2 regions of the Streptomyces sp. NPDC085900 genome follow, and region 1 is predicted to be linked to the other one. Evidence: riboswitches for the same ligand, from Rfam matches in the RefSeq annotation. Region 1 holds a riboswitch; the other holds the start of a gene.

Region 1 (4,113 bases):
CGTGGGAGGCCTTGGAGGGGGCGCCCGACTTGGTGGTGCCCGGCTCGGCCGTGGTCAGCACGCGGTCGATCAGACCCGCGACCTCGTCCATCTCGGCCGTGCCCAGACCGCGGGTGGTCAGGGCGGGGGTGCCGATGCGGATGCCGGAGGTGTACCAGGCGCCGTTCGGGTCGGCCGGGATGGCGTTGCGGTTGGTGACGATGCCGGAGTCGAGGAGCGCGGCCTCGGCCTGGCGGCCGGTGAGGCCGTAGGAGGTGGCGACGTCGATCAGGTTGAGGTGGTTGTCGGTGCCGCCGGTCACCAGGGTCGCGCCCCGGCGCATCAGGCCCTCGGCCAGCGCGCGGGAGTTGTCCACGATGCGCTGCGCGTAGTCCTGGAAGGAGGGCTGACGCGCCTCGGCGAGGGCGACGGCCTTGGCGGCCATGACGTGCGGGAGCGGGCCGCCGAGGACCATCGGGCAGCCGCGGTCGACCTGGTCCTTGAGCGAGTCGTCGCACAGGACCATGCCGCCGCGCGGGCCGCGCAGCGACTTGTGGGTGGTCGTGGTGACGATCTGGGCGTGCGGGACCGGGTCGAAGTCGCCGGTGAGGACCTTGCCGGCGACGAGGCCCGCGAAGTGCGCCATGTCGACCATCAGCGTCGCGCCGACCTCGTCGGCGATCTCGCGCATGATCCGGAAGTTCACCAGCCGGGGGTAGGCCGAGTAGCCCGCGACGATGATCAGCGGCTTGAACTCGCGGGCGGACGTGCGCAGCGCCTCGTAGTCGATCAGGCCGGTGGCCGGGTCGGTGCCGTAGGAGCGCTGGTCGAACATCTTGCCGGAGATGTTCGGGCGGAAGCCGTGGGTGAGGTGGCCGCCGGCGTCCAGGGACATGCCGAGCATGCGCTGGTTGCCGAAGGCCTGGCGCAGCTCGGCCCAGTCGGCCTCGGAGAGGTCGTTGACCTGGCGGACGCCGGTCTTCTCCAGGAAGGGCGCCTCGACGCGGTCGGCGAGGACGGCCCAGAAGGCGACGAGGTTGGCGTCGATGCCGGAGTGCGGCTGGACGTAGGCGTGGCGGGCGCCGAACAGCTCGCGGGCGTGCTCGGCGGCCAGCGACTCGACGGTGTCGACGTTGCGGCAGCCGGCGTAGAAGCGGCGGCCGACGGTGCCCTCGGCGTACTTGTCGCTGAACCAGTTGCCCATCGCCAGCAGGGTGGCCGGGGAGGCGTAGTTCTCGGAGGCGATCAGCTTGAGCATCTCGCGCTGGTCGTGGACCTCCTGGCCGATGGCGTCGGCCACGCGGGGCTCGACCGCTCGGATCACGTCGAGGGCGGCGCGGAAGGCGGTGGACTCGGTGGAGAGGGAGTCGGCTGACATGAGGGACCTCCGGACGTCGGCTTTCAGCGTTCACGGTACGGCCCAGGCGCACGGCACTCACTGACTCGGGCCGCTCCCCGATGGTCGGTCCCATCCCAGCGCGCCAGTCACGGCCCACCGATCACCCTACCGGGGATGCCGTACGGCGCAGGGGTCCGTCCATCATGCGAGCGGCGGCGTCACAGGATCACGTGCGGCAGGAAGCGGGCGTACTCGTCGGTGACCGGTCCGGACGACTCGCGGAGGCCGAGGCCCGCCGCCTCGTCCTCGACGACCCAGGCGCCGAGGACGACGTGGTTGCCGTCGAAGACGGGCAGCGGGGCCAGCTCCTGGTAGCAGCAGGGCTCCTCGCGCGGGACCGCCTCGCTGCCGGGCTCGTGAATCGTGACGCCGGCGCCCTCGCGGCCCAGCAGCGGCTTGGCGACCCAGCCGGTCGTCACCGCCGACTCGCGCGGGCCGTCCAGGTGGGCGGCGAGGAGGTTGGGGTGGCCCGGATAGAGCTCCCACAGGATCGCCAGCAGCGCCTTGTTGCTCAGCAGCATCTTCCAGGCGGGCTCGATCCACATCGTCGAGCCCGTGCCGCCGCCGTTGTCGAGGGTGTCGAGGACGTGGCCGGCGAAGGCGTCGGTGGTCAGCCACTCCCACGGGTAGAGCTTGAAGCAGCTGCGGATGAAACGGAGCCGGTTGTCGACGAAGCGGCCGGAGAGGGGGTCCCAGCCGATCTCCTCCATCGAGATCCAGTCGGTGTCCAGGCCCGCCTGCTCGGCCGTCTCCTTGAGGTAGGCGACCGTCATCAGGTCCTCGCCGAGTTCGTCGTCCGAGGAGTGCGCGAAGTGCAGGGGGCTGCCGGGCGGGAGGAGCGCGGCCTGCCTCTTCCAGGCGGCGACGAGGCGTTCGTGGAGGGAGTTCCACTGGTCGGCGCCCGGGAAGCGCTCCTCCATCCAGAACCACTGGGGGGACGCGGCCTCGACCAGGGAGGTGGGGGTGTCGGCGTTGTACTCCAGGAGTTTCGCCGGGCCCGTGCCGTCGTAGCGCAGGTCGAAACGGCCGTAGACGGAGGGGAGTTCGGCGCGCCGCCGCCAGGCCTCGGTGACCGCCTCGGCCACGCGGGGGTCGGTGATGCCCAGCTCCGGCAGGCGGCCCTCGGTGACGATGTGCTCCGCCGCGGCGAGGCACATGCGGTGGAGTTCCTCGACGACCTCCTCCAGGGCCTCGACCTCGTCGAGGGTGAAGGAGTAGTAGGCGCTCTCGTCCCAGTAGGGCCGAAGGGAGCCGTCGGGATGGCGGGTGAGGGGGTAGACGAGGCCCTGTTCCTCCACGGTCCGCTGCCAGCCCGGGCGGGGGGTGATGGTGTGTCGCCGCATGGGTGCCTCAGCCGCCGGAGCTTCCCTTGCCGCCGCCGAAGCCGCCGCGGGAGACGCCGTGGCCCGAACCGCCGGAGGACTTGCGGGGCTTGGTGAAGGAACCGCCCTCGACCCAGCCGCCCTTCTTGTCACCCTCGTAGTACCAGGCGCCGTTGACGGAGGACTTGGAGGAGGTGCAGTTCTTGTCGGCGACGACCTTGTAGCCCTTGGCCAGGTTGTAGCTGTCGCGGTCCACGCAGCGCTTGTCCGGATCGGAGGAACACGCGGTGAGCGCGGCGGCCAGAAGGCCCATGCCACCCAGTACGACCGTGCCCGAGCGCAGTGTCCGGCGTGCGTCCGCCATGTTCGTCTCTCCCCGTTGATGTGACCGTGCGATGTCGGTTCGGCGGACAGCCTAGAGACAGGTAAGAGCGCTCGACGAGCCCTCCCCGCTGTGGTAGCCCTCCCCTACAGTCACTTTGTGATCTTTGGGATGGTGTGCGCCCTGGGGGCGGCGGTCTGCTTCGGTACGGCCACGGTGTTGCAGGCGGTCGCCGCGCGGGAGGCGACCGGGGGCGGCGGCGGGGAGGCCGCGCTGCTGCTGCGGGCGTTGCGGCAGTGGCGGTATCTGGCCGGGCTCGCGCTGGACGGGCTGGGTTTCCTGCTGCAGATCGTGGCCCTGCGGTCCATCCCGATCTACGCGGTGGCGGCGGCACTGGCGTCGAGCCTGGCGGTGACGGGGGTGGTCGCGGCCCGGCTGCTGCACGTGCGGCTGAGCGGGCTGGAGTGGGGTGCCGTCGGCATGGTGTGCGCCGGGCTGGCGATGCTGGGCCTGGCGTCGGGCGCGGAGGGCGACCGCCAGGGCTCCATGGCCCTGAAGTGGGCGGTGCTGGTGATCGCGGTGGCGGTGCTGGCGCTCGGGCTGGTGGGCGGACGGTGGACGGGTCGCGGGCGGGATCTGGTGCTGGGGCTGGGGGCCGGGTTCGGGTTCGGGGTGGTCGAGGTGGCGGTGCGGCTGATCGACTCGCTCGCGCCGTCGGCCCTCCTCGCCAATCCGGCGACGTACGCCCTGCTGATCGGCGGCGGCGCGGCCTTCCTGCTGCTCACCTCGGCGCTGCAGCGCGGCTCGGTCACCACGGCCACCGCCGGGATGGTCATCGGCGAGACCCTCTGGCCGGCGGCGGTGGGCGTGGTGTGGCTCGGCGACCGCACCCGGGAGGGGCTGACCTGGCTGGCGGTGCTGGGGTTCGCCGTGGCGGTGGCGGCGGCACTGGCGCTCGCCCGGTTCGGCGAGGCGCCCGCGGAGACGCGGACGGAGACCGCGTGAAAACGAAGAATGCGGCCGCTTATTTGCAAGGCCGATAAAAAGTCACGATACGGACAGCCGAAAAAATCTCGTTCGCTATTTGAACG
Region 2 (4,113 bases), on a different contig from region 1:
TGGTGCTGAACCCTTCCGTGTGCCGGTGTCCGTCCTCCCGACCCTAGAGGTGACTGATCGGTAACGGCGGCGGCGCCCCGCGCCGGGCGCAGGAGCCGACGTAGCCTGAATGCTCCCCACTTCCCGCGAGGAGAGCCGTGAGCATCGCAGCCACCGAGACCCGACCGGCCGCCTGGCGGCTGCTCATCGGTTACGTCCGGCCGCATCGGTGGGCCCTGCTGACGGGCGCGTTGCTGTCGCTGGTCACGGGAGCCACCGGGCTGCTGCTGCCGCTGGTGGCGAAGGGACTCATCGACGACCTGTCCCACGACCGCGCCATCACCGGCGCGTTGCTCGCCATGTCCGCGCTCGTCGTCGCCAACGCGGCGCTGGGCGGGCTCGGTTCGTACGTGCTGCGGCGCACGGCGGAGTCGGTGGTGCTCGGCGCGCGGCGCGCCCTGTCGTCGTATCTGCTGCGGCTGCGGATCACGGCCGTGGACCGCAGCGAGCCGGGCGACCTGATGGCGCGCATCACCTCGGACACCACACTGCTGCGCGAGGTGACCACCGACTCCCTGGTCGGCCTGGGCACGGGCGGGCTCACGCTCGTCGCGACCGTGGTGATGATGGGACTCGTCGACCCCGTGCTGCTCGGAGTCACCCTGGCCGTGATCGCGGGCGCGGGCACGGTCCTCGGGGTGATCGTGCCCCGCATCAACCGGGCCAGCCGGCGGGCGCAGGACGCGGTCGGGGTGATGGGGGCCTCGCTGGAGCGCATCCTCGGCGCGCTGCGCACGGTGAAGGCCTCGGGCGCCGAACACCGCGAGGAACGGACGCTGCACGAGGCCGCCGAGGAGTCGTGGCGGCAGAGCGTGCGCGCCGCCAAGTGGTCGGCGGCCGCGGGCAACACGGCCGGTCTGGCGATGCAGATCGCCTTCATCACCGTGCTGGCGGTGGGCGGGGCGCGGGTGGCCACCGGGGCGATCGAGGTGGGCACGCTGGTGGCGTTCCTGCTGTACGTCTTCTATCTGATGTCCCCGATCCAGCAGGTGGTCGGCGCGATCACGCAGTACCAGACGGGTGCCGCCGCCCTGGCGCGCATCCAGGAGGCGCTGAGCCTGCCCTCCGAACCGGCCGCCCGGCCCGCTCCGTTGCCGACGCCCGGCGCGGAGCCGGCCGCCCTCGCCTTCGACGACGTCCGCTTCCGGTACACCGACGATCTGCCGTACGTGCATCACGGAGTGTCGTTCGCCGTGCCCGCGCGCGGCATGACGGCGTTCGTCGGCCCGTCCGGCGCGGGCAAGACGACGGTCTTCTCGCTCATCGAGCGGTTCTACGATCCCGAGTCGGGGACGATCTCCCTGGACGGCCGCCCGCTCGCCGACTGGGAGCTGCCGCGGCTGCGGTCGGCGATCGGCTACGTGGAGCAGGACGCGCCGGTCCTGTCCGGTTCGCTGCGGGACAACCTGTTGCTGGGCAACCCGGACGCGGACGACGACGCGCTGGCCCGCGTGGTGAAGACGACCCGCCTCGACGGCCTGGTCGCCCGCCTTCCGCAAGGGTTGGAGACCCTGGTGGGGCACCGCGGCACCAAGCTCTCCGGCGGTGAGCGGCAGCGGGTCGCCATCGCCCGCGCCCTGCTGCGCCGTCCCCGGCTGCTGCTGCTCGACGAGGCCACCTCGCAGCTGGACGCGGTCAACGAGGCGGCGCTGCGGGACACCGTCGCGGACGTCTCCCGTACGACGACGGTGCTGGTCGTCGCCCACCGGCTGTCGACGGTGACGATGGCCGACCGGATCGTCGTCATGGACGCGGGCCGGGTGCGTGCCGTGGGCACCCATCGCGAACTCGTCGCCGCGGACCCGCTCTACGCGGAGCTCGCCGCCACGCAGTTCCTGGCCACGGCGGGGTGAGGACCCCGCAAACAGCGAGGGCCGCCCGGATTCGGGCGGCCCTCGGTCGGGGAGCTGCTCGCTCAGTGGATGGCCCCGAGGAGCGGGAGCAGGGGGGCCGCCAGGTCGGTGACCTGGTGCAGCTGGTTGAGGTCGTTCAGCCGCTGCAGCTGGTCGGACGGCCTGGGCATCTCGCCCACGTGCTCCCGGGGCACATCACTCACCGCGAGCGAGTCGAGCGTGGCCATCGGGCTGATCCGGCCCGGGTTCTGGGCGGCCACGGGGGCCGCGCTCGCCATCGGCGCGGCGAGGCCCGTGATGCCCGCGGCGAGACCAACGGCGGCGACGATACGTCGTGTTGAGATCATGCTCTGAGCAACGGCCGCGGCCGCCCGCCGGACACGGGCGCACCGCCCCGCTCACCCGTCAGGCGCATCGGACCGCTGCGCTTGCCGAGCCTGCCGGGGCGGAGGAGGCTCGAAGGTGAGGTGCTGCGCGGCCCGCTCCGCTTTGGGTCGCGGCCCTCGGAGGAGGTCACCATGGGCACCGCGGCAAGCTCCACCTTCAACGCCGAGACACTGCGCAAGGGGGTCGAAGGACACACGGCGGCGGATCTTCTGTCGCTCTACGCGGACGACGCGCAAGTGCGCATCGTGGACCGCAACAGTCAGCCGAGCCAACCCAGGGTCCTGCGCGGGCGCGACGAGATCGGCGCTCTGTTCCAGGACATCTACAGCCGGGACATGACGCACAAGGTCGACCAGTGCATCATCCAGGGCGACCACGCCGCGTACAGCCAGTCCTGCCGGTACTCGGACGGCACCCGGGTCCTCACCGAGTCGATGATCACGTTGCGTGACGGGAAGATCGCCGAGGAGATCCTGATCCAGGCCTGGGACGAGTAGGAGGAGAGGCGGCGAGGGGCCGGGCCCGCCGCGGGCGGGTCCAGGCCCCCGGCGTGTCCGGACCGGCCTCGGTTAGGCTGTCGGCGGGCCGTGACTGGCGCTGAGGTGGAGCACCACCGGGGAGCGGCCACGCAGAGTCGATGCCGTGCGCCTGGGCGATCCGTCACCCAGGAGTGGATCATGACCCAGGCCCGGCTGGGGGCACCTCCCAGGCCCTTGAGGCACTGGGGGAGGACGGCACTGCGCTCGCCCGTCGCATCGTCGAGGACACCGCCAAGCGCGCCGCCGACCTCACCGAGCGCACCGGTGCCACCCCCTGCCTCGCGACGGTCCTGGTCGGCGAGGACCCGGCCTCCGTCACCTACGTCCGCATGAAGCAGAACCGCTGCCGCAAGGCCGGCATCGAGTCGCGGCACGTGACCCTGCCCACCGCCACGACCACTGGGGAGCTCGTCGCCACCCTGCGCGCACTGTCCGACGACCCCGCCGTGCACGGCATCCTGCTGCAGCACCCGGTCGGCGAACACATCGACGAGCGGGCTGCGTTCGAGGCGATCGCGCCCGAGAAGGACGTCGACGGCGTCACCTTCGCGTCCTTCGCGACGACGAGCTTCGGCCTGCCGGGATTCGTCTCCTGCACCCCCGGCGGGATCATGCGGCTGCTCGACGAGTACGACGTCGATCCGGCCGGGAAGCGAGCGGTCGTCGTGGGCCGCAGCGCCATCCTCGGCAAGCCGGTCGGCATGCTGCTGCTTGCCCAGGACGCGACGGTGACGTACTGCCACTCGCCGTACCCGCGAGCTGTCTGCCATGGTCCGGGAGGCGGACATCGTGGTGGCCGCGGTGGGCCGGCCGCGGCTGATCCGCCGGGAGGACGTCAAGCCGGGCGCCGTGGTCGTCGACGCCGGGTACAACGCGGGCAACGTCGGCGACGTCGACTTCGACTCCGCCGCCGAGCGCGCCTCGCTCATCACGCCGGTGCCGGGCGGCGTCGGCCCGATGACGATCGCCACGCTGCTGGAGCAGACCGTCGACGCCGCCGCCCGGCAGCTCGGGGTGTGATCAGCGCATCCAGGCGCTGTACGACATCACGTCACCGGCCTTGACGCCGTACGCGGGCTCGGCCCGGGCGAACACGCTCTCCAGGCCGAGTACGGCGCCGGTGACCGGGTCCATCACCAGCATCCGGCGCAGACCGTGGCCCTTGTACACGTACGCCTGGCCCCGCCGCCCGAGCCGGTCGGTCACCTGCCCGGCCGGGCGCAGCCCCTCGGTGTCCGCCAGCAGCCGGGCGAGTGCCGCGCTCTCGCGGGCGCCGAGCGTCCAGTGGTCGAGCA

Evidence for each region. A riboswitch is a leader RNA that binds a small molecule or an ion and turns the genes downstream of it on or off. The one in region 1 is predicted to bind ZMP and ZTP.
Region 2: another riboswitch for ZMP and ZTP. It lies ahead of ACIGDI_RS21525 (bifunctional 5,10-methylenetetrahydrofolate dehydrogenase/5,10-methenyltetrahydrofolate cyclohydrolase); the one in region 1 lies ahead of ACIGDI_RS12470 (glycine hydroxymethyltransferase).

What each region holds. Positions count from the first base shown of each region.
Region 1 is NZ_JBITSP010000003.1:656,816-660,928, forward strand. Features, by position in the region: gene ACIGDI_RS12470 (glycine hydroxymethyltransferase) at 1-1,357, opposite strand, end outside; ZMP/ZTP riboswitch at 1,391-1,478, opposite strand; gene ACIGDI_RS12475 (glutathionylspermidine synthase family protein) at 1,537-2,721, opposite strand; gene ACIGDI_RS12480 (hypothetical protein) at 2,729-3,064, opposite strand; gene ACIGDI_RS12485 (DMT family transporter) at 3,194-4,027, shown strand.
Region 2 is NZ_JBITSP010000005.1:670,697-674,809, forward strand. Features, by position in the region: gene ACIGDI_RS21505 (S-(hydroxymethyl)mycothiol dehydrogenase) at 1-1, opposite strand, end outside; gene ACIGDI_RS21510 (ABC transporter ATP-binding protein) at 138-1,892, shown strand; gene ACIGDI_RS21515 (hypothetical protein) at 1,955-2,239, opposite strand; gene ACIGDI_RS21520 (nuclear transport factor 2 family protein) at 2,411-2,776, shown strand; ZMP/ZTP riboswitch at 2,857-2,940, shown strand; partial or broken gene ACIGDI_RS21525 (bifunctional 5,10-methylenetetrahydrofolate dehydrogenase/5,10-methenyltetrahydrofolate cyclohydrolase) at 2,950-3,838, shown strand; gene ACIGDI_RS21530 (CU044_5270 family protein) at 3,839-4,113, opposite strand, start outside.